4 regions of the Pectobacterium sp. 1950-15 genome follow, and region 1 is predicted to be linked to each of the others. Evidence: predicted binding sites of a transcription regulator. Region 1 holds the regulator's gene; each other region holds the start of a gene.

Region 1 (5,997 bases):
ATTCTGGGCGTGTGTCTTGGCCATCAGGCGATGGGGCAGACGTTCGGCGCGCGTGTGGTGCGGGCACGGCAGGTTATGCATGGGAAAACCTCTGCGATTGCGCACAGCAATACAGGGGTTTTTGCGGGGCTCGCTCAGCCCTTGACGGTGACTCGCTATCATTCACTTATCATTGATGCAGCTTCGCTACCCGATTGCTTTGAGGTTACAGCCTGGAGCGAACATGAAGGCAAGCGAGATGAGATTATGGGGATCCGTCATCGCTCACTGCCGCTTGAAGGCGTGCAGTTTCACCCAGAGAGTATTCTTAGCCAGCAAGGGCATCAGCTTTTGGATAATTTCCTTAAAATTTAGCTATATAGAAAGTTATTCTCTCTAGTAGCCGATTTAATATTGCCTGTAATTGATTTTTTATGCATATTTATTGACTATATTTTCATTCTAACGTGATGGATAGCAGAGTGAGGCAGCAAATGGCAGCAGAGCAGAAAGCAGTGACACGGGATACTCACGATAAAGTGATTTTGCCGGTTTATGCACCCGCGAAATTTGTACCAGTGAAAGGTAAAGGGAGTCGCGTCTGGGATCAGGACGGCCGTGAGTATATCGATTTCTCCGGTGGCATTGCGGTTACGGCACTGGGCCACTGCCATCCTGCACTGGTTAATGCATTGCAGCAGCAGGGTGAAAAACTGTGGCACACCAGCAATATTTTCACCAACGAACCTGCACTACGCCTCGCCAGCAAATTGATTGATGCCACTTTTGCCGATCGTGTGTTCTTTGTTAACTCCGGTGCTGAGGCTAACGAAGCCGCATTTAAACTGGCGCGTCACTATGCGGTTAAACGCCATAGCCCGTATAAAACCAAGATTATCGCCTTCTACAATGCGTTTCATGGTCGGACGCTGTTCACCGTCTCGGTTGGCGGACAGCCTAAATATGCCGATGGTTTCGGACCTAAGCCTGCGGATATTGTCCATGTTCCTTTCAACGATCTGGCTGCGGTCAAAGCAGTGATGGACGATCACACCTGCGCAGTCGTACTGGAGCCGATTCAGGGCGAGGGCGGTATTACGCCTGCTACGCCTGAGTTCTTGCAAGGCGTTCGCGATCTGTGCGATCAGCACAAGGCGCTGCTGGTATTTGATGAAGTGCAGAGTGGGATGGGGCGTACCGGTAAATTATTCAGCTACATGCACTACGGTATTACGCCGGATATTCTCACCACCGCTAAAGCGTTGGGCGGTGGATTCCCGATTAGCGCGATGCTGACGACGGAAGAAATCGCCTCTGTGATGACGGTTGGGGTACACGGCACCACTTATGGCGGCAACCCGCTGGCCTGTGCGGTGGCCGAAGCCGCGCTGGATATCATTAACACGCCGGAAGTGCTGTCAGGCGTGGCAGATCGGCACGATCGTTTTGTTAGTGAGCTTGAGAAAATTAACCAGCAGTACGCTGTATTCGAGCAGGTTCGCGGTATGGGGCTACTGCTGGGGGCAGAGCTGAAGCCGCAGTGGCATGGCCGCGCGGGCGAGTTTCTGGCTGCTGCAACAGCGCAGGGTCTGATGGTGCTGATGGCAGGGCCGAACGTCATCCGCTTTGTGCCGTCTTTGATCATTGATGAAGACGATATTGTGCAGGGGATGGCGAAGTTCGCCAAAGCCGTCGCACAGGTGGTTAACGCAGCGAACTGAGTTATTCTCTCAACGTTGCTGCGATGGCTGTAAGGTGGCGGGCAGGAAGCTCGCCATAAAAAAACGTAGGGAACGTTTTTCAACGTCGCTTGCGACGGCCCGTAGGGTGGCGAGCAGGACGCTCGCCATAAAAAAAAGCGTGAGGCCGAGGCTTCACGCTTTTTTATTGGTAGGGTACAGCGACAGGGATTTAGCGAGTGCCGTAAACGACAATCGTTTTACCGTGCGCAGAGATCAGGTTCTGGTCTTCTAACATTTTCAGAATGCGGCCCACGGTTTCACGCGAGCAGCCAACGATTTGCCCAATTTCCTGACGGGTAATTTTTATTTGCATGCCATCTGGATGCGTCATGGCATCAGGTTGTTTGGCCAGGTTGAGTAGGGTTTGGGCAATACGGCCGGTTACATCAAGGAAGGCGAGGTTGCCGACTTTCTCTGAGGTAACCTGGAGTCTGCTTGCCATTTGTGCAGACAGGCGCATGAGAATATCAGGGTTAACCTGGATGAGCTGGCGGAATTTTTTATAGGAGATTTCAGCCACTTCACAGGCGGTTTTTGCCCGCACCCAAGCGCTGCGTTCCTGACCTTCTTCAAACAGGCCGAGCTCGCCGATGAAATCGCCCTGATTGAGGTAGGAAAGAATCATTTCCTTGCCTTCTTCATCTTTGATTAGCACTGCGACAGAGCCTTTCACGATGTAGTAAAGCGTTTCTGCTTTTTCACCTTGGTGAATAAGCGTGCTCTTCGATGGATACTTGTGGATATGACAATGGGAAAGGAACCATTCGAGAGTTGGGTCTGTCTGCGGTTTGCCGAGAACCATTCGCTATCATCCTCTGTTGTAATTCACTGCGCAAATTACAGGGGTCAGAGTTCCCTGTACGGCGTGTTTAACTGCTAAAAAATAAAATTCAGTCTAGGCAGAATGACGTCAGGGAATATACTGGAACCACTGTACCCTTGATTTTCCGGTTGCTGCCTTGCTGCAACGTAAACGTGGCTGGGTATATCTGGCTACGTCATCATCTTCTTCGTTTCTGGCTTTGTCCAGAAAAGGTCTATTCTATTTTCGTTTTAACACAGCTTTAAGGACGTGTCTTGTGTTGTCTCGCTTCAGCATGACAAAGCTCTGATTAACGCTGGTTTTTGTACAGTAACGGTATAAATTTTCAAAAAATTTTTAGTGGAGAGGCACCATGCAGGCACGGGTAAAATGGGTTGAAGGCTTAACGTTTTTGGGCGAATCCGCATCAGGGCACCAGATCTTGATGGACGGCAATTCCGGCGATAAAGCGCCCAGTCCGATGGAAATGGTGTTGATGTCAGTGGGGGGATGCAGCGCGATTGATGTGGTGTCGATTCTGCAAAAAGGTCGTAACGATGTGGCGGATTGTGAAGTGAAATTGACGTCAGAGCGCCGGTCTGAAGCGCCGCGTTTATTTACCCATATTAATCTGCATTTTATCGTTACGGGGAAAGGGCTGACCGACAAAGCCGTCGAGCGCGCGGTCACTCTGTCTGCGGAAAAATACTGCTCTGTGGCACTGATGCTGGGCAAAGCCGTTGAGGTAACGCACAGCCACGAAATTAGAGTGTTGGAATAATCCCTCTCTCTGGGCACTAGTTCTGTTCACTTAAGCCTGTTATTAGGGGAAACACAGGGGGAGGTCCCCGTAGGGAGGCCTCATCCCTGTGGTCGCCCCGTGTCTCTCGATGCTTATTCGATGGTTTTCCCTTCCATTAACCGCTGCACCAGCGGTGCCATGATGAGCTCCATCGCCAGCCCCATTTTCCCGCCGGGAACGACCAACGTGTTGATGTGGGAGATAAATGAGCCCTGCAACATGGCGAGCAGATAGGGATAATCAATGTTATCCAACCCCTGAAAGTGAATCACGACGAAGCTTTCGTCCAGCGAGGGAATCGATTTAGCGGCGAACGGGTTGGAGGTGTCCACGGTAGGTACGCGCTGGAAGTTGATGTGCGTACGAGAGAACTGTGGGGTGATGTAGGTGATGTAGTCTTCCATTGAGCGGACGACGGAATCCATCACCGCTTCACGCGAGTGGCCGCGCTCATTAACGTCACGAATCAGCTTTTGAATCCATTCCAGGTTGACGATTGGCACCACGCCGACGAGCAGATCGACATGCTGTGCCACGTCGTTTTGCTCGGTGACTACGCCGCCGTGCAGCCCTTCATAAAACAGGATGTCGGTAGGTTCCGGCATCGGCTCCCACGGCGTGAATGTTCCGGGAACCTGATTATAGGGGATAGCTTCATCGTAAGTATGAAGGTATTTACGCGTCTGGCCGCGGCCGTGTAGGCCATATTCGATAAACGACTGTTCCAGCAGGCTGAAGTCATTCGCTTCCGGGCCGAAGTAGCTGATGTGGCGCCCTAAATCACGCGCTTTGCGAATCGCCATGTCCATTTCCGGGCGGGTATAGCGGTGAAAGCTATCGCCTTCCAACTGGGCGGCACGTAGGTCAAACTGCTGAAAAATCTTACGGAAGGCCAGACTGGTTGTCGTGGTTCCCGCCCCGCTGGAGCCGGTAACCGCAATGATCGGATGCTGATGTGACATAAGATGCGTAACTCCGTGATCGCGATGCCCGCATAGGCCGAGAGCCTGCGCGCATCCTCAAAAATGACGTAAGTTTTTATCATTGTTAGCATGTTTGGCGCATTCTTTCACGCCTTTCGGCATGCTCAATAGGGGGCATGCCCTCCGGCATTGAACTGGTCGCGCGGCATAATATTGAGGGTCTCATGTAACTCAGACCACACCAGCACCACCTCGCCCGACTTGAGCTGTCTGCGGATATCTTCCACTTTTTGCGCCAGCGACCGCTCCTGTTCGCCGTAATCGGTACCTTCCCGCAGGACGAAAGATTCGATGATGTTATCCAGCGTTTCTGGATCGAGCTGTTGCCAGGGAATAATCACGCTAGGGTTCCTGCGTCAAAGGGGAATCGGTGGCGTGGTCCAAAAATGGGCTAAGCCAGTTGGGAATGCGCTGTTCCAGCCACATTTCCGGTTTCATCAGCGTTCCACCGACGAAGCCGACATGCCCGCCGTGTTCTGTTAGCTGATATTCAATATTAGACGGTAACTGCGACAGATCGGGGATCACCTCTGACGTCATGAAAGGATCGTCCTTCGCATGGATGATGAGCAGCGGTTTACGTATCTGAGGCAATAGTGGCAGAGCGCTACAGCGTCGATAGTAGTCGGCGGCGTCGCGGAAGCCGTGGATACGCGACGTAATGACGTCATCAAACTCGCGTAACTGGCGGATGCGTTTCAGTTGCGGCAACTGAATCGGCAGCGTGTCCGGGTAGGCTGCCAGCTTGCGGCCGGCGTTTTGCTTCAGCAGTCGCAGCAGGTAGTGCTGATAGACGCGGGAGAAGCCTTGCTCCATGCGACGGCTACAGGGTTCGAGCATCAATGGCGCGGAAACAATGACGGCAGCAGAGAGAGAGCAGGATTCGCCTTGCTGCGCGAGCAGGTAGGCCAGCATATTGCCACCGAGGGACACGCCGATGGCGGCGGTAGGGGCCTCGCCCAACGTCTCCCGCATCCAGTGCAGAAAATAGCTGGCATCGCTGGTTTCGCCGGAGTGATAAATACGCTTCATCCGGTTGGGTTTCCCGCTGCACCCACGAAAATGCATGATGACGGCCAGCCAGCCGCGCTGTTGACAGGCATGCAGCAGGCCGTGGGCGTAGGGGCTATGAAAGCTACCTTCCAGCCCGTGAAACAGTACCACGCGCGGTTTGTGCCGTGCCTGTTCGGGCGCTTCGCTCCACGCCAGATCGACGAAATCACCGTCTGGTAACTCAAGCGGTTGCCAGACTGGCGAAAACTGCGCGTGACGGCGAATCAGACGCGGTAGTAGCGTTTGAAGATGCGGATTATGGGCGCCGCTCAGCGGACGAAACTGGTCATACATAAAGGATATAGAAATCTTGTTGTCGGCTCTTGTACGATCAATATCACACTGTTAGCTTCAATGCTGCCAGTTGGTACGATATTTGGGTCAGGAGCGCCCACAAATAATGGAACTGAGTTTATTTCTGTCGATGTTAGGTTTTTTGTGGGTGGCGGCCATCACGCCGGGGCCGAATAATATGCTGTTGACCACCTCGGGCGCGAATTTTGGTTTTATGCGTTCACTGTGGCTGATGATCGGCATCATGCTGGGCATGCAGAGCATTTTGCTGCTGGTGGCATTCGGTGTCGGTGGTTTGATTCTTATTTATCCTTCGCTGCACTTTATCCTGAAAGTCCTCGG
Region 2 (5,997 bases), on a different contig from region 1:
TGCTCAGCAGACGCGAACGCCAGCCCAGCGGCTCGGCTTTGCGCTTTCCTTTTTTGAGGATCTCTACTGCGGTCTCCAGCAGGATATCGTGCGGGACGGCTTCATCCACCAGCCCCTGACGTAGCGCCTGATTCGCACGGAGATGGCGACCGGTCAGAATGAGATCCAGTGCGCTATCCAGGCCAATCAGCCGTGGCAAGCGCTGCGTTCCGCCCGAACCGGGAAGGAGCCCAAGCTGCACTTCTGGTAGCCCCAGTACCGTCTTTTCATCCAGCGAGCAAACGCGATAGTCGCAGGCTAATGCCAGCTCCAGCCCACCGCCCAGACAGGCACCGTGGATCGCAGCCACCACGGGAAACGGCAGCGCAGCAATCTGATCGAACGTTTCCTGCCCTTGCTTCGCCAAATTTTCTGCCTGTTCAGCGCTGCTGCACTGGTTCAACATGGTGATATCGGCACCGGCGATAAACGAGTCAGGTTTAGCAGAAATCAAAATCAGCCCCCTGAGCGTCGCATGCTGTCGCGCCTGCTCGAAGACCGAAAGAATCTGCTGCGCAAATTCACTTTTTAGCGTGTTCACCTTCTCACCGGGCACATCAATGCCGATCACACCGATATTGTCTGGCCGAATAGTGAGGGAAAAGGCAGAGGGGCTTTCTGTTACTGTAGAGAAAGGCTGTTGATCGTTCATGGCGTCACCTCCAGTACCATTGCCGCACCCAGCCCGCCAGCCGCGCAAGCGGTGGTTAATCCCAGCCCGCCGCCGCGACGGCGCAGTTCATTCAGCGTTTGGGTAATCATCCTCGCCCCGGTGGCCGCAAAGGGGTGTCCATAGGCGATTGAGCCCCCCAGCACATTGAACTTAGCTCGATCCACCTCACCCAGCGCGGCGTTTCTACCCAGTTGATTGCGGGCAAACTCATCGCTGGCAAACAGTTTGAGGTTAGCCAGCGTCTGGGCAGCAAAGGCTTCGTGCATATCAATGAGCGTCAAATCAGCCAACGCCACGCCAGCCCTTGCCAACGCGAGCGGAGAGGCATAGGCCGGCCCCAGCAACATATCACGCTGCACGCCGATGGCGCTGAACGCATAGCTGCGCAGGTAACCTAGCGGCGTAAGCCCCAGACTTTTGGCCTTGGATTCACTCATCATCAACACGGCCGCCGCACCATCCGTCAGCGGCGTACTGTTGGCTGCCGTGACCGAACCGTGCCGACGGTCAAACGCCGGGCGTAAACGGGAATACTGCTCCAGCGCGGAATCATGGCGCACATTGTTATCTTCACTCAGCGCCTTCTCATAAGGAGGAACGTAAGCCGTCATCACTTCATCGCGTAGCACGCCAGATTCCCAGGCCTGTGCCGCCAGCCTGTGCGAACGGTGTGCCAGCTCATCCTGCTCTTCACGCGTGATACCATAGGTTTTTGCCATCTGCTCCGCGGTATCGCCCATGCGCAATCCGGTGGAATATTCCGCCACAGCGGGTGCAACCGGCAGCAGGTCTTTCGGGCGCAGACCGCTTAACAGTTTCAACTTCTGGCCCAGCGTTCTGGCTTTGTTCATATCCACCAACGTTCTGGCCAGCGCTTTGCTGACACCAATAGGCAGTACGGAAGAGGAATCCGCGCCACCGGCAATACCGACTTCCACCGTCCCCGCCATAATACTTTCTGCCACGTTGGCAACCGCCTGAAAACTGGTCGCGCAGGCGCGCGACACGCTGTAGGCATCGGTATGTACACTCATTCCGGTGCCTAGCACGATCTCTCTGGCAATATTCGGCGCTTCAGGCATTTGGACCACCTGTCCAAACACCAATAGCTCGATCAACTCAGGATCGATGCCGGTGCGAACCAATAATTCGCTGGTGACGAGCTTCCCTAATTCGAGGGCGGGTACGCCATGATAGGCCGTTGCCTGCCGGGCAAATGGGGTGCGTAATCCGCTCACGAACGCAATGCGATCGCCACGACGGGTTATCAGAGGTAATACCTCACTCATAAACGCTCCTGTTAACCGAAAATACTTCCGTTAACCAAAAATAAAGTACGCGCACAACAGGTCAGACCTGATTTCATTGTTAACCAGATGGTTACATTACGCAAAGTCACGCAACGCAAAAGTGTGAAGAACATGCGGGTAGCAGCGAGCAAAGATGAAGAAACTACAAAAATAGAGGTAAAGAAGAAGTGAGGTAATACGTCAGGAGGAAGAAGTGGCGAACAGGAGCCACAGAGAGCTCCTGCCGCAACAAAAATTAACGCAGGCCGAGCTGGAAAATCATCGTTTCAGCCTGGCAGCTGAACGTAAAATCGATATCCAGCTTAACGCCACCGTCCACGTCTTCCAACGTGCTGACGATGTCGCAGGGATCAGACTCTACTGCACGCGCTTTTGCCGTCAGAGCGACCAGCGCCGCTTCCGCGTCAGAACGATCGCCGAAAATCTTGCTGTAAGACGCTGTGCAATCGGTGTTATCCATGATTGTGCCGACATCGACACAGCAGCAGGCTGCGGTTTCTTCAGCACTGCATTTGTTGATTACGTTCGTCATGCTACTTTCCTCTTAAGACGCGGGAGATTATGATCCAGTTCAAATATTTGTATCTTCCTTATATTTTACTCCCTCATCCCAAATCAGTACCAGCACTTCATGCCAGCCAGTAATTTTAGTGATATCAATCACATTAATGTGTTATACGGCAGTAAAAACCGAGTAATACTTCTTCACACAAATTAACCAAAACGTTAAGCAGATCTAAGTTTTGCATCATTTTGGAAATATTTTTAATACACCGAAGCAACATTATCGTATTCCCAACTTATACTTTGGTAACTGGTCTGATTTGTCAGGCTGAGTGCGCCCCCTACAATGCGCGTCCCTTGTTACCCCGTGTAACAACGTTAAATAACAAGCATATAAAGAGGTTTTGGTCATGAGCCAGAAAAACCTGTTCAAACAATCCACACTTGCTGTTGCAGTGGCACTGTTCTCAGCAAATGTGTCAGCAGCTGGTTTCCAGCTAAATGAATACTCGTCATCGGGTCTGGGACGTGCGTTTTCTGGTGAAGGTGCCGTAGCCGATAATGCGACCTCCGGTAGCCGTAACCCGGCAACCATGACCATGTTTGACCGCCCGTCCTTCTCCGGTGGTATCACCTATATCAACCCGGATATTGATGTTCAGGGGAAAAACTCCCTGACTGGGCAAAACACCAGCGCTAAAAACATCGCACCACATGCCTGGGTGCCGAATCTGCATTTCATCATGCCGCTGAATGACCAGTGGGCGGTTGGCGCTTCTGCCACCACTAACTATGGTCTGGCGACGGAATTCAATGATAACTATGCCGCGGGTTCCATTGGTGGACAGACCGATCTGTTGACATCAAACCTGAACCTGAGCGCCGCCTACCGTCTGAACCAACATTTCAGCTTTGGTTTAGGGGTTAACGCCGTTTATGCCGATGCAAAAATTGTCCGTCGAGCAGGTGAACTGGCGAATATTCCTCCTGCGGCTGGCGGAGTACAGGGGGTCGTTGCTGGCCCGTCTTCTGAGATGGCTCGTCTGGAAGGTAAAGAGTGGGGTTACGGCTGGAACGCCGGTATCCTGTATGAAGTCGATGAAAACAATCGCTTCGGCCTGACTTATCGTTCCAAAGTCGATATCGACTTTAACGGTGATTACAGCAACAACCTCCCAACAGCAGCAACAGCATTGAACGGTACTGGTGGTGCGAAGATTCCTGGTAAGCTGACGCTGAACCTGCCAGAAATGTGGGAAGCCTCTGCCTACCACCGCGTCGCGCCGAAATGGGCGGTGCACTACAGCCTGACCTATACCAGCTGGAGCCAGTTCCAGGAACTGAAAGCAACAGGCAGCAATGGCAACACGTTGTTCCATAAAGATGAAAGCTTCCGTGATGCTTACCGTATCGCACTCGGCACCACCTACTATCATGATGATAACTGGACGTTCCGCGGCGGTATCGCGTTTGATGACAGCCCAGTCCCGGCCGACAAACGTTCTATCTCCATCCCAGATCAGGACCGTTTCTGGTTGAGCGCAGGTACCACCTATGCGTTTAATAAAGACGCGTCTGTTGATGTCGGCGTGTCCTATATGCACGGCAAACAAGTCGATATCAGCGAACCACTCTCTGATAGAGCAGGTTCTCCACGCTACAACTTCAGCTCCAAAGGTAAAGCCTGGCTGTACGGCGTGAACTTTAACTACGCGTTCTAAATAAGAACAAACGCTCTTATTTCTACCGCGTAGAACGTGATAAGCAGGTAAGGCGACTTACCTGCTTTTTTATTGCCTGTATTTACGCGACACAGATACAAAAAAAGGCCGCTTTCGCGGCCTTATATCGTGCTTTCTGGCTAATACCGATTACTCCGGTTTAACCTCAATATAATCCAGACCCAGCGTGCTGCTGGTATAGCTGCGGATTTTATTGGTCATTTCAATATTCCCGTCCAGCTTCTGACCATAAGATGGAACGATCTCTTTCAGTTTGCCCTGCCATTCTGGCGTCGCAACTTTATCTTTAAACACCTTTTCCAGCAGGCTCAGCATAATCGGCGCAGCGGTAGAGGCCCCCGGAGAGGCACCCAGCAGCGCAGCAATCGAGCCATCCTGAGAGCTGACGATTTCCGTCCCCAGCTTCAGTACGCCGCCTTTCTCATCATCTTTCTTGATAACCTGAACGCGCTGGCCAGCAATCGCCAGTCTCCAGTCTTCTTTCTTCGCGTTAGGGAAGTATTCCTGCAGAAAGGCGAAACGATCGTCGTCATCCATCATGACCTGACCGACCAGATACTTCACCAGATCGAAATTATCCAGACCCACGTGCGTCATCGGCATCACGTTGGAGAAGGTCACGGAACCAATCAGATCCCACAGCGAGCCGTTTTTCAGGAACTTGCTGGAGAAGGTAGCAAACGGCCCGAACAGCAGGACTGGCTTACCATCAAAAATACGCGTGTCCAGATGAGGAACAGACATCGGCGGCGCGCCCACGGAAGCTTTACCGTAAACTTTTGCCATGTGGCGCTTCACGATTTCCGGATTTTCTGTCACCAGGAACTCACCACCAACCGGGAAGCCACCGTACAGATCGGCCTCAGGAATACCGGTTTTCTGTAGCAGCGGCAGTGCCGCGCCGCCCGCACCGATAAAGACGAACTTCGCCTTAATCACGCTCTCTTTCTCGCCGTTTTTCAGATCGGCGTAAGTCACGCTCCAGGTGTTGTCCGCGTTACGTTTGATATCACGCACTTCTGAATTCAGGTGCAGCGCAAAGTTGGATTTGGTTTTCATCGCACCAACCAGCTGACGTGTGATTTCACCGTAATTCACGTCAGTACCGATAGGCATGCGAGTCGCCGCAATCTTCTGAGCCGGATCGCGACCTTCCATCACCAGCGGCGCCCACTCTTTGATCGTATTAGGATCGTCAGAGAACTCCATGCCACGGTACAGCGTGCTGTGCTGCATCGCATCATAGCGGTGTTTCAGGAAGGCAGTGTTCTCGTCGCCCCAGACAAAGCTGATGTGCGGCACGCTATTGATGAAAGAGTGCGGATTATTCAGCACGCCGTTTTTCACCTGATAGGACCAAAACTGGCGCGAGACTTCAAAGGCCTCAGTAATTTCCAGCGCTTTGCTGATATTGATTGGGCCGTCTGGATTATCCGGCGTGTAGTTGAGTTCCATGAAGGCCGAGTGACCCGTACCGGCATTATTCCAGCCGTTAGAGCTCTCTTCCGCCACGTTATCCATACGCTCAACCATATCGATAGACCAGTCTGGTTGCAGCTCCTGTAAATACACGCCCAGCGTAGAGCTCATAATGCCCCCGCCGATCAGTACCACATCCGTTGTCTTCTCTGTCGTTTTAGCATCTTCAGCCATCGCCAGTGGGGCGCTAACCACCACGCTCAGGCAGAAGAACATAGCAAGTAGTTTTTTCATGCTTATATCTCTATTT
Region 3 (5,997 bases), on a different contig from region 1:
ACGCAGCTCTTCGATGTTTTTGGGATGGGCTTTGGACGAGTCGTGCAAGACGAAGCGGAGACGAGTGATGCAGTGCGTGACAGCCGCGATATTCTCGCGTCCGCCAACCAGTTCGATCAGACGGTCAATATCCTGTTGTTTCACTTTACTCATAGTCATGTCCTTTTTACCCGTCATACTTCAAGCTGCTTGTGCGTTGGCTGCCCTTACTCACCCCAGTCACTTACCTGTGTAAGCTCCTGGGGATTCGCTCGGTTGCCGCCTTCATGCAACTCGAATTATTTAGGGTATATCTTTTAGCGCAGACGTCAGGGACGCGAAGCAAGTACAGCTAGAGAAAAGCATAGCCTGTTAACGGTGGTTTTGCCGTGAGAGGAAAACGCATTGAGCTGTTTTTAAAAGAGAATGTTCAGGCATGCGGTGTGCTGCACAAATCTGCGACGTGTGGGTAGACAAAAAGGAAAGGGGGATGAACAGGGTGAAAGGGAGACTGAAAAAACAAAAGCCGCCTGTAAGAGGCGGCTTTAGAGATTGTTTATATCACAATCAGAACGGGCTGATGATTGACCCAATACGTTCACAGTAACTGACATAAACATCTCCCATTCTTTTAAAGAATTTGCTGATTTTGCGAAAAGTTTTCATTATCAGACTCCTCTAACGGGTTAGTTAATTGTGATGTTCATCACGTTTTTAATGGTAGCGAAGATGAGATCGGATTTCAACATTTTTGTGATGTTAGTCACAAAAATATAACGACACGATAAGCGAAACACGTCGCGGAACGAAAGAACCTGATACGCAGTTGGAAGGTCAGCGCATCAGGTGATGGAAAGTATGCGAGGTAATATCAGGTGGGATAGTGATAAATATTGTGATCGAACCACTGCTCGCCAATCTGCTCGGCGTCTTTCTCCGTGTGGTGAAAGCGGAAGCCAAGCCGTTGGGCGACAGCGTTGCTACGCGTGTTGGCGGTTGAAGCTCTGATGACGCAGCGCCCAACGAGATTCGCATCGGTATAGGCGGCTATTAGTGTACTGACAGCCTGAGAAACGATGCCTTTACCTTCAAAGGCTTCGGCGATCCAGTAGCCGATGACGCCTTCTTTATCCTGAATCGTGTTGAAGGAGACGATGCCAGCCAGCGCATCGTCCCAGCGGATAACATATACGGCGGACGTTTTGTCGAAGAATGCCTTCCGGTTGCCACGAATCGTTTCACGGGTGTCATCGACGTTCTTGACGGAGTCCGGCCAGGGTAACGTCCGCCGCAGACGCGCTTTTTCCTGCTGAATCAGGGTGAAGAGCGCATCGGCATCGCATTCTTCCTGTATCGTTAGGCGCAGATGGGGCTGATGACGTAGCTCATACAGTTTGTCTGCAAATAACGGATCTACAACCGGCGTTTCCATAAAATCCCTCCCTTATCCCTGCAAGGTACCGTCAACGATCGTGACGCTGTGCCCGCCGATCCAAGGTTCATCGTTCAGGTAAGTGACGGTAATCCGGCCATCGCAGTGCAGCATTGTACCCTGTCGTGCCAGGTAACTGAGTGGCGCGGTGACGTTATTGGTCGAGTGCTGCTGGCGAAGCAGCGCTGCCAGACAAGCGTTGGCACTGCCGGTAACCGGATCTTCTTTGAGATGGCTACGTTCAATATAGAGCGCGCGAACTTCATAATCGGCTGGCGTCGCGTTATCGTGCGGGCCGTAGATAGCGATGCCATTAGTCTGGCTGAGGTTTTGCACGGCTGAGAGCACGTCTGCATCGGGTGTGATGTTCAGACAGGTGTCGGCGCTGTCTACACGAATCACCAGCCAGCGAATACCCATGTGTACTGCGGTGGGCGGGTAGCGTTTATCGATAGCAGCATTATCAGAACCAGTAATGCCAAGCGTTTTTTCCAGCAGTGGCATATGCTCGTCACCGAACGGAACCAGGGTGGCCTGCGGTGCGTGAAAAGCCAGACTGCCATCGTCATGAATATTGATCGGCACTAAGCCAACACCGCACTGTTGCACTAACTGACCTGGGGATTTAGGGCGCAATCCTTCTTCCAGCAGAGCATGCGCGGTGCCTAGCGTCGGGTGTCCGGCAAAGGGCATTTCCGATTCTGGCGTAAAAATGCGTACGTGGTAATCCGCCAGAGGATCGGTGGCTGGCAGGACAAACGTGGTTTCTGACAGGTTTGTCCAACGCGCGATATTCTGCATTTGCGCATCGGTTAATCCATTTGCTTCCAGAATGACGGCAAGCGGATTGCCCTTGAAAGGCTGTTGGGTAAAAACGTCGACCTGTTTGAAACGACGTACTATCGGCATCGCATTTCTCTCCTGTATGCGCTATCGCTTAAATATTACTCAAAACTAACCGCGATCCTGTCGCGCGCTTGTGGCATAATGCGCGCCAAATCACATTCCGACTCGAGTATAAGTGCTGTGTTAAGTACCAACAATATCACCATGCAGTTCGGCAGCAAGCCGTTGTTTGAAAACATTTCCGTTAAATTTGGCGGTGGCAATCGTTACGGTTTGATTGGCGCAAATGGCTGCGGTAAATCTACATTCATGAAGATTCTCGGTGGCGATCTGGTGCCGAGCGCCGGTAATGTCTTCCTCGATCCTAATGAGCGCCTGGGTAAACTGCGTCAGGATCAGTTCGCTTTTGAAAAATACAGCGTACTGGATACCGTCATCATGGGCCACGGGGAGCTGTGGGCGGTAAAAGAAGAGCGCGATCGTATCTACTCATTGGCTGAAATGAGCGAAGAGGACGGCTATAAAGTTGCCGATCTGGAAGTACAATACGGTGAGATGGATGGTTACAGCGCAGAATCTCGTGCCGGCGAACTGTTACTGGGCGTAGGGATTCCGGTTGAGCAGCACTATGGTTTGATGAGTGAGATTGCTCCCGGCTGGAAATTGCGTGTCCTGTTGGCGCAGGCGCTGTTTGCCGATCCCGATATTCTGCTGCTCGACGAACCTACCAACAACCTGGATATCGATACTATCCGCTGGCTGGAGCAGGTGCTGAACGAGCGTAACAGCACCATGATCATCATTTCGCATGACCGTCACTTCCTGAATATGGTCTGTACGCACATGGCGGATCTGGACTACGGCGAACTGCGTATTTACCCCGGTAACTACGATGAATACATGACGGCCGCGACGCAGGCTCGTGAGCGTCTACTGGCCGATAACGCCAAGAAAAAAGCGCAAATCTCCGAACTGCAATCGTTCGTTAGCCGCTTTAGCGCCAACGCCTCTAAATCCAAACAGGCGACATCGCGTGCGCGCCAGATCGATAAAATCCAGCTGGATGAAGTGAAAGCGTCCAGCCGTCAAAACCCGTTTATCCGTTTCGATCAGGATAAGAAACTGTTCCGTAATGCGCTGGAAGTTGAAGCGTTGAGCAAAGGTTTTGATAATGGCCCGCTGTTTAGCAAGCTGGGTTTGATGGTCGAGGTGGGTGAGAAAGTCGCTATTCTGGGTGCCAACGGTATCGGTAAATCGACATTGCTGAAAACGTTGGTCGGTGATTTCGAGCCGGATAGCGGTACGGTGAAATGGTCTGAAAACTCAAAAATTGGCTACTACGCACAGGATCACGAATACGAATTCGATGAGACGCTGACCGTTTTTGACTGGATGAGCCAGTGGAAACAGGAAAAAGACGACGAGCAGGCCGTGCGCAGCATACTCGGTCGTTTGCTGTTCAGCCAGGATGACATCAAGAAGAAAGTGAAGGTGTTATCCGGTGGTGAAAAAGGTCGCATGCTGTTCGGTAAGCTGATGATGCAGCGTCCGAATATTCTGGTGATGGATGAACCGACCAACCACCTGGATATGGAATCCATTGAATCGCTGAATATGGCGCTGGAAATGTATGAAGGGACGCTGCTGTTCGTCTCTCATGACCGTGAATTTGTCAGCTCGTTGGCGACCCGTATTCTGGAAATTACGCCAAATAAAGTGATTGATTTCACCGGTAACTATGAAGATTACCTGCGTAGTCAGGGTATTCAGTAAGCCCTATGCCGACTTTCAGGCCTAAATCATGGCCTGAAGGTCGGCTATCTTCCTTTCTTTCGTTCTCTCTGTGCGCTGTTTATTTCTTTTCGCCGATGCCATCGGACGGAAACATTCTCCGATCCTGCCTGTATTTATTACTCAAATTAACGAACTTTAATAAACGCTGTTTTTTTTTCGTACTTGTTAAAAAAACAAAGAGGGATATACCGTAACCCTTTGAAATAAAATAGCAATACGTTTTTTATGCATGATTTTCAGTTTGCACAAAAGAAAACAGTTTGTTAACCCCTGTTATTATTTTGCTGTATTCAAATTCAGCTCATCCATTTACGTTTTCTCCTCGTTGCCAAATAAAAATAATTATCATTTAATTTATTTTATTGATTATTTGGGGGCCGTTAATGAACATCGATTTGACGCCGTATTATGCCGAGCCCGGTGAGCAGCCTTTTAGCGCCCGACGTATGGCCATGCCTTGGCGCAACCATGTGCCACTTTCACCAGAACAGATTCCGCCCGGTTGGCAGGCGCTGAAACAGCAAACTGTGCCTGCGCGTAAACGTCTGCTCTATCTGCATATTCCTTTCTGCGCGACGCATTGCACGTTCTGTGGTTTTTACCAGAACAAACTGCGTGATGACAGCACGGCGACCTATACCCGCTACCTGTTGCAGGAACTGGCGATGGAGGCGGACAGCCCGCTGCACCAGTCTGCGCCCATTCATGCGGTGTACTTTGGCGGTGGCACGCCAACGGCGCTGGCAGCCGATGAATTGTCGCAAATTATTCGTGCGATCCGCACCTCACTGCCGCTGGCGCCAGACTGTGAAATCACGGTAGAAGGGCGGGCGATGGATTTTGATGATGAACGGATCGATGCCTGTCTGGATGCGGGAGCGAACCGCTTCTCCATCGGGATTCAGACATTTGATACCCGCATTCGTCAGCGTATGGCGCGTACGTCGGATAAACAGCAGTCAATCCGTTTCCTTGAACGCCTGTGCGAGCGAGACAGGGCCGCAGTGGTGTGCGATCTGATGTTTGGCCTGCCGGAACAAACGCCGGAAATCTGGCGCGAAGATCTGGCCATCGTCAGCGATTTACCATTAGACGGCGTCGATCTGTATGCGCTCAATCTGTTACCGACAACGCCGCTGGCGAAAGCCGCCGAAAACCAGCGTGTCGCATTGCCTGATGTGGTTGCGCGACGTGATTTCTATCGGACTGGCGCAGCGTTTCTGGCTGACGCTGGGTGGCACCAGCTCAGCAATAGCCACTGGGCGCGCACCACGCGTGAACGCAATCTGTACAACCTGTTGATTAAACAAGGTGCGGACTGTCTGGCAATGGGAAGCGGCGCGGGTGGCAATATAAACGGGCAAGCCTACATGATGGAACGCAGTCTGGAGCGCTATTATCAGCAGATCGATCAGGGGCAAAAACCGATCATGATGATGACGCCCGCCAGTCCGACTGGGCCATGGCAGCATCAGCTTCAGGCGGGGATTGAAGTGGGCCGCATCACGCTGCCTCAGTTGACTCCACATGCCCGTGAACTTCAGCCGTTACTTAGCCAGTGGCATCAGGCCGGGCTGACCTGTGACGATTCCACCTGTCTGCGCCTGACCAACGATGGTCGCTTCTGGGCAAACAACCTGATGCAGGCATTACAACAAATTATCCCTCAGCTGAATGCCGAAGCGCATGCGCACTAACCGGAGACGCAACCATGACCATGACACTGAATGAATTACTGGCAACCAACCCTGATGGCACATTGGAAGAGATTGCCGGAAAGTACAATACCTCGCTGTTTGCCGTCGTTGAGGCTTTGCCTGCGGCGCAGCGTACGCTGGCGACGGGCGATCGTTTCGATCAGGTGTGGGACACAATAGCGACCTGGGGTGAAGTGACGTTGATTAGCCATACGGCGGACGCAATTCTGGAATTCAAGAGTGAGCTGC
Region 4 (5,997 bases), on a different contig from region 1:
TCAACCGATTATCTGATAAAGAGTGAAAAACTATGAGCCTTTCGTTTGTCAGTGAGCAGTTACTCACCGCCAACAAATTGAATCTTGACGATCTCGCGGCTGTGCTGGGGTCGCTTAATGAGCGTCGTCTGGACTATGCCGATCTCTATTTCCAGTCCAGCTATCATGAATCCTGGGTACTGGAAGACCGTATCATTAAAGACGGTTCTTACAATATCGATCAGGGCGTGGGTATCCGTGCGATTGACGGAGAAAAGACCGGGTTTGCTTATGCCGATCAGATTACGCTGAACGCATTGCACCAGAGTGCGCAGGCTGCGCGCAGCATTGTACGGGAACAGGGTACAGGCACGGCGCACACGCTGGGAGCGGTATCGCATAATGCGCTTTATCCAACGTTGAATCCGTTGGATAGCCTGACGCGTGAGGACAAAATTGCGCTGTTGCAACGTGCCGACACAGTCGCGCGTGCCGCAGATGTGCGTGTACAGGAAGTGTCAGCCAGCCTGACCGGCGTGTATGAGCTGGTGCTGGTAGCGGCGACAGACGGCACGCTAGCGGCGGATGTACGTCCGCTGGTTCGCCTGTCGATCAGCGTGCTGGTCGAATCTGAGGGCAAACGTGAACGCGGTTCCAGCGGCGGCGGCCTGCGTGGCGGCTATGACTACTTCTGGGAAGTGGCGGACGGCGAAGCGCGTGTCGACGCCTGGGCCAAAGAAGCCGTGCGTATGGCGCTGGTAAACCTGTCGGCGGTGGCCGCACCCGCAGGGCCGATGCCTGTGGTACTGGGCGCAGGCTGGCCGGGCGTGCTGTTGCATGAAGCAGTAGGCCACGGTCTGGAAGGCGACTTTAACCGTCGCGGCACGTCAGTATTCAGCGGACAGATGGGGAAACTCGTCGCGTCAGAACTGTGCACGGTGGTAGATGATGGTACGTTGAGCGGGCGCCGTGGCTCCCTCTCAATGGACGATGAGGGCGTTCCGGGACAGTACAACGTCCTGATCGAAAACGGGATTCTGAAAGGCTACATGCAAGACAAGCTGAACGCTCGTCTGATGGGCGTTGCGCCGACGGGCAACGGTCGCCGCGAGTCTTATGCCCACTTGCCAATGCCGCGTATGACGAACACCTACATGCTGGCCGGAAAATCCACGCCGGAAGAGATTATCTCCAGCGTTGAATACGGCCTGTATGCGCCAAACTTTGGCGGCGGTCAGGTTGATATCACTTCTGGCAAGTTCGTCTTCTCGACGTCCGAAGCGTACCTGATCGAAAAAGGTCGTATCACCACGCCAGTCAAAGGTGCCACGCTGATTGGCTCCGGTATTGAAGCAATGCAGCAGATCTCGATGGTCGGCAACGATCTGGCGCTGGATAAAGGCGTCGGCGTGTGCGGTAAAGAAGGGCAAAGCCTGCCTGTCGGCGTTGGTCAGCCTACGCTGAAGCTGGAAAGCCTGACCGTTGGCGGCACGGCGTAATTTGCTCTGAATTCTTATTTCCTTTTAAAACCGCGCCTTATGAGCGCGGTTTTTTTTCCTCGCCATGATCCTGTCGGTAACCCTGATATGTCAGGGCGACATTTTTGAAGTATTCCGTCATGTAGTTAATGCAGACCTGTACTTTTAGCGGCAGATTGTCTTTGCGGGTGTAGAGCGCATAGACCGGGCGCGGATCGGAGTGGTAGCGGTTAAATAAGATCTCGATTTCGCCGCGATTGATTTCATCCACGACCCACATGAGCGGCACGTACGCGATACCTGCGCCAGCCTTGAGCCAACGTACCAGCGTTTGCGGATCGTTAGTGACAAAGCGCCCTTGTGGCGTGACGCGGGTTGAAATGCCTTCCGGGGCGATCAGCTCAAATTCGCTGTCGGGCCGCACGCTGTATTCCAGCCAGGAAAAATTCACCATATCTGCCGGTTTATCCGGCGTGCCGTGCTGTGCCAGATAGCTTTTGGCGGCACAGACCACCATTGGCATCGAGCCTAAGCGTTTTGAGAACAGGCTGGAATCCTGCAATGCGCCGACGCGGATAACGATATCCAGCCCGTCGGCAATCAGGTCGGGTGCGGGGATTCCCGTGACCAGATTGACGGACAAGCCGGGATATTCTTTCAGCATCGCGGCAGTCATGGTGGACAACACATTCTGCGCCATCGTAGAAGAACTGCCGATGCGCAGTGTGCCGATTGGCGTATTGTTGAAAGCGTACAGCTGCTCATGGACCTCATGCGCCTCATGCAGCATGCGGCGACAGCCGTGATAGTAAATTTTCCCCGCTTCCGTCAGCCCAATGCTGCGTGTACTGCGGTTCAACAGCTTAATCTGTAGTTCATCTTCAAGCTTGGTGACGGTCTGGCTGACGGCGGATACGCTCATCTGTAACTGGCGGGCGGCCGCGGTAAAAGAACCAAATTCCACCACGCGGGCAAACACCGACATACTCTTTAGTCTTTCCATTATTCACTCTGGCTTAAAAGTGATTTAGATCACACTATGTAGATAAGGTGATAATAAGCATCCATAATATAGCCTATCCGGTGATGCCGGGTGGAGCATTGTCCGCCATCGCTCAAATGGCAGCGTTACTTACAGGTGAACGCGAACAGATATCGTCCTTGCGGCTATACATGATTATTCACCGCCCAAGGCTACCCGATGATTGTGTTTATTTACCCAATATAGATCGTGCGCTGATTTCCCATCGCTAGTCAGCCCCTGCTGGCATCGCTATTCATCAGTTTAACGCTATCTCATTCGCTGGCAGCCAGCCTGCGGGATGAAGCGCTTTTGTCTATGCTGAACGTCAGTATCAGACAACATAATTTACCATCCGGTAGCGAACCTGCGCGCTACCGCTACCTAATAGAAAAAAAGGAAAAGAGGATGAGTTCACTCCCGGTTATGGTGCTGTTCGGGCTGTCATTCCCCCCCGTATTTTTTGTCCTGCTGGTGTCATTGACTCTGTTTTTTGTCGTGAACCGCCTGCTGCAACCGACGGGTATCTATGACTTCGTCTGGCATCCGGCGCTGTTTAACAGCGCGCTGTTCTGCTGTTTGTTCTATTTACTCTTCCGTTACGGTCTGTGAGGCGTCTGTGAAAGCGTTCTTTTTAACCTTATTTAGACAGCAGGCCGTGCTGATCAAAAAAATGAGCCGCGTAGCGATTACGCTGGTGATTGTGCTGTGCGCGATTGTCGCCATTTTCCGCGTCTGGGCGTTTTATACCGAATCGCCCTGGACGCGCGATGCCAAATTTACGGCGGATGTTGTCGCGATTGCACCGGACGTCAGTGGGTTGTTGAGCGATGTTCGCGTCACGGACAATCAACTGGTGAACAAAGGGGATGTGCTGTTTGTTATCGATCAGCCGCGTTACCACCAGGCTGTCGCACAGGCGGAAGCCGATGTTGCTTACTATCAGGCGCTGGTGACCGAAAAACGTCGGGAGTCAGGGCGTCGGGCGCGACTGGGCATCAGCGCGATGTCGCAGGAAAATATCGATCAGTCCAGTAATGCCTTAGAAACCGCGACGCACCAGCTTGCTAAAGCACAGGCGGTATTGTCACTGGCGCAACTGGAGCTGGAACGCACCGTGGTGCGTGCGCCTGCTGACGGTTGGGTGACCAACCTGCAGGTGCAAAGCGGTGAGTTCATTGAACGTGGCAATACGGCGGTGGCGCTGGTGAAGAAGGATTCATTTTACCTGCTGGCGTACATGGAAGAGACCAAGCTTGAAGGCGTTCGCCGCGGCTATCGTGCGGAAATCACCCCGTTGGGTAGCGAAAAGATATTTTACGGTACGGTCGACAGCGTGGCGGCTGGGGTAAATAACAGTAGCAACAGTGCGAATACGAAGGGCTTGGCTAACGTAGATTCCAATCTGGAGTGGGTGCGTTTAGCGCAGCGTGTGCCGGTAAAAATTCGCCTCGATCGTCAAATGGGCGACCTCTATCCGGCTGGCACGACGGCAACCGTGGTGATCACGGGTGAACAGGTCAACAATGACAAAAAGCCGTCGCCGCTTATCCGTCTCCTGTATCGCCTGCGTGAGTTTGGTTAAGTGAGGCGATGATGAAAACGCCGTCGTTGACAGGCCCCGTGTTCTTTACGACACCGAAGTTTGCGCGCTTGCGCTTTGCTTTCAAACTGAGCTTTGCGATTGTGCTGTCCCTGTTTTTGGGGTTCCATCTCCAGTTGGAGACCCCGCGCTGGTCGGTGCTGACAGCGGCGATTGTCGCGGCCGGTCCGGCATTTGCCGCAGGCGGTGAGCCATTTTCTGGCGCCATTCGCCATCGTGGCATGCTGCGTGTCGTCGGCACGTTTATCGGCTGTATCGGCGCACTTATCATCATTATTGCCACCGTTCGCGCACCGGTGGTGATGCTGATGCTGTGCTGTATTTGGGCTGGCCTCTGCACCTGGGTTTCCTCGCTGGTTAAAGTCGAAAACGCCTATGTGTTCGGGCTAGCGGGCTATACCGCGTTGATTATTATTGTGTCGACGCAGGGAACGCCGCTGCTGACGCCGCAGTTTGCCGTGGAGCGCTGTAGCGAGATTGTGCTGGGTATCGTCTGCGCCATTCTGGCGGATTTACTGTTCTCACCGCGTTCGATCAAACAGGATGTTGACCGCAGCATGGGTGAGCTGCTGGTGGATCAATACCGGCTACTGCAACTCAGCATGAACGGGGTGGAGAAAGACGCCATCGATGCGGCATGGCACGCGCTGGTGCGTAAAACGACCGCGCTAAACGGCATGCATAGCAGCCTGATGCTGGAATCCTCGCGCTGGCAGAACAGTAATCGCCGCTTAACGTCGCTGCATACGCAATCACTCACGATGATTACCCAGGCGTGTGAAACCTACCTGGTTTTGCAAGATGCTCCAACCCCTGTAAAAAGCAGCCTGAAACTGGTGTTGGATCAGCCCGTTGAGTCATTTCGCGATGTGCATTGCCGTGTGAAAGCATTGCGCCATCTGATTGCGGCTGATAGCCGCGATGTGCCGCCTACGCTGGTTAGCTGGGCGGGGGCTGCGACGCGCTATCTGCTGTTGGCAAAAGGGGTGCAGACCAACGGACGTATCACGACGATTGAAGCCGATGTGCTGAACAGCGAGGTGGAAATTAAAGCGCCATCAGCCGAAACCCATCATGCCATGATCAACGGCTTACGCACCGGCGTGGCGACGGCGCTGGGCTGCCTGTTCTGGCTGAGCACCGGCTGGACCTCTGGCAGCGTGTGTATGGTGATGATTGCGGTGGTGACATCGCTTGCCATGCGCTTACCGAATCCGCAGATGATGGCGAAGGATTTTCTTTTCGGGACGATCTACGCGCTGCCGCTGGGGGCGCTGATGTTCATGTTTATTATGCCGTCAACGCAGCAAAGTATGCTGCTGCTGTGCCTGAGCCTGGGAGCGATGGCTTTCTTCCTCGGGCTTGAAGTACAAAAGCGTCGGCTTGGTTCGCTGGGCGCATTAGCCAGTACGATCAATATCCTGGTGTTGGACAACCCGATGACGTTCCACATCAGCCAATTTCTGGACAGTGCGATCGGGCAGATCATCGGCTGTTTTCTGGCGTTGATGGTGATCCTGCTGATCCGAGATAACACCAAGGCGCATACGGGGAGAACGCTGCTGAACCGTTTTGTGTATGGCGCGGTTTCAGCGCTGACGACCAACACGACGCGGCGCAAGGAAAACCACCTGCCTGCGCTGTATCAACAGCTGTTCCTGCTGCTGAACCGCTTCCCTGACGATATTGCCAAGTATCGTCTCGCACTGTGGCTGATCATCATGCACCAGCGTCTGAGAACGCTGGATATTCCACAAAACGCGGCACTCTCTGCCTTTCATCGCCAGATTCGGGCGACGGCGGAGCAGGTGATTTTGGCCCGACGCGACACCACGCGCAGTCGCTATTTCACGCAGCTGTTAGGCGAGCTTGAACGCTATCAGCAGATGCTGACGGAACAGCAACTCCCCACGAGC

What was found. The regulator CRP, encoded in region 1, controls carbon source genes, mostly activating them, when cyclic AMP is high. The targets are predictions, from matches to a motif close to ATGTGANNNNNNTCACAT.
Region 2: the regulator CRP is predicted to act here: its motif matches at 2,671-2,688, upstream of WCT94_RS04380 (YfcZ/YiiS family protein).
Region 3: the regulator CRP is predicted to act here: its motif matches at 2,399-2,416, upstream of WCT94_RS04715 (ABC-F family ATPase).
Region 4: the regulator CRP is predicted to act here: its motif matches at 2,478-2,495, upstream of aaeR (HTH-type transcriptional activator AaeR).

Annotation. Positions count from the first base shown of each region.
Region 1 covers NZ_JBBBQR010000008.1:214,565-220,561, forward strand. The annotation lists gene WCT94_RS11540 (aminodeoxychorismate synthase component II) at 1-354, shown strand, start outside; gene argD (bifunctional acetylornithine/succinyldiaminopimelate transaminase) at 474-1,700, shown strand; gene crp (cAMP-activated global transcriptional regulator CRP) at 1,891-2,523, opposite strand; gene WCT94_RS11555 (OsmC family protein) at 2,897-3,304, shown strand; gene WCT94_RS11560 (phosphoribulokinase) at 3,418-4,287, opposite strand; gene WCT94_RS11565 (YheU family protein) at 4,413-4,649, opposite strand; gene WCT94_RS11570 (hydrolase) at 4,651-5,655, opposite strand; gene WCT94_RS11575 (LysE family translocator) at 5,762-5,997, shown strand, end outside.
Region 2 covers NZ_JBBBQR010000003.1:70,309-76,305, reverse strand. The annotation lists gene fadJ (fatty acid oxidation complex subunit alpha FadJ) at 1-691, opposite strand, end outside; gene fadI (acetyl-CoA C-acyltransferase FadI) at 688-2,001, opposite strand; gene WCT94_RS04380 (YfcZ/YiiS family protein) at 2,258-2,554, opposite strand; gene fadL (long-chain fatty acid transporter FadL) at 2,937-4,247, shown strand; gene mqo (malate dehydrogenase (quinone)) at 4,398-5,981, opposite strand.
Region 3 covers NZ_JBBBQR010000003.1:145,127-151,123, forward strand. The annotation lists gene treB (PTS trehalose transporter subunit IIBC) at 1-153, opposite strand, end outside; gene WCT94_RS04705 (GNAT family N-acetyltransferase) at 851-1,411, opposite strand; gene WCT94_RS04710 (PhzF family phenazine biosynthesis protein) at 1,424-2,320, opposite strand; gene WCT94_RS04715 (ABC-F family ATPase) at 2,438-4,030, shown strand; gene hutW (heme anaerobic degradation radical SAM methyltransferase ChuW/HutW) at 4,435-5,748, shown strand; gene hutX (heme utilization cystosolic carrier protein HutX) at 5,763-5,997, shown strand, end outside.
Region 4 covers NZ_JBBBQR010000002.1:374,518-380,514, reverse strand. The annotation lists gene tldD (metalloprotease TldD) at 33-1,478, shown strand; gene aaeR (HTH-type transcriptional activator AaeR) at 1,516-2,460, opposite strand; gene aaeX (p-hydroxybenzoic acid efflux pump operon protein AaeX) at 2,887-3,090, shown strand; gene aaeA (p-hydroxybenzoic acid efflux pump subunit AaeA) at 3,098-4,063, shown strand; gene aaeB (p-hydroxybenzoic acid efflux pump subunit AaeB) at 4,075-5,997, shown strand, end outside.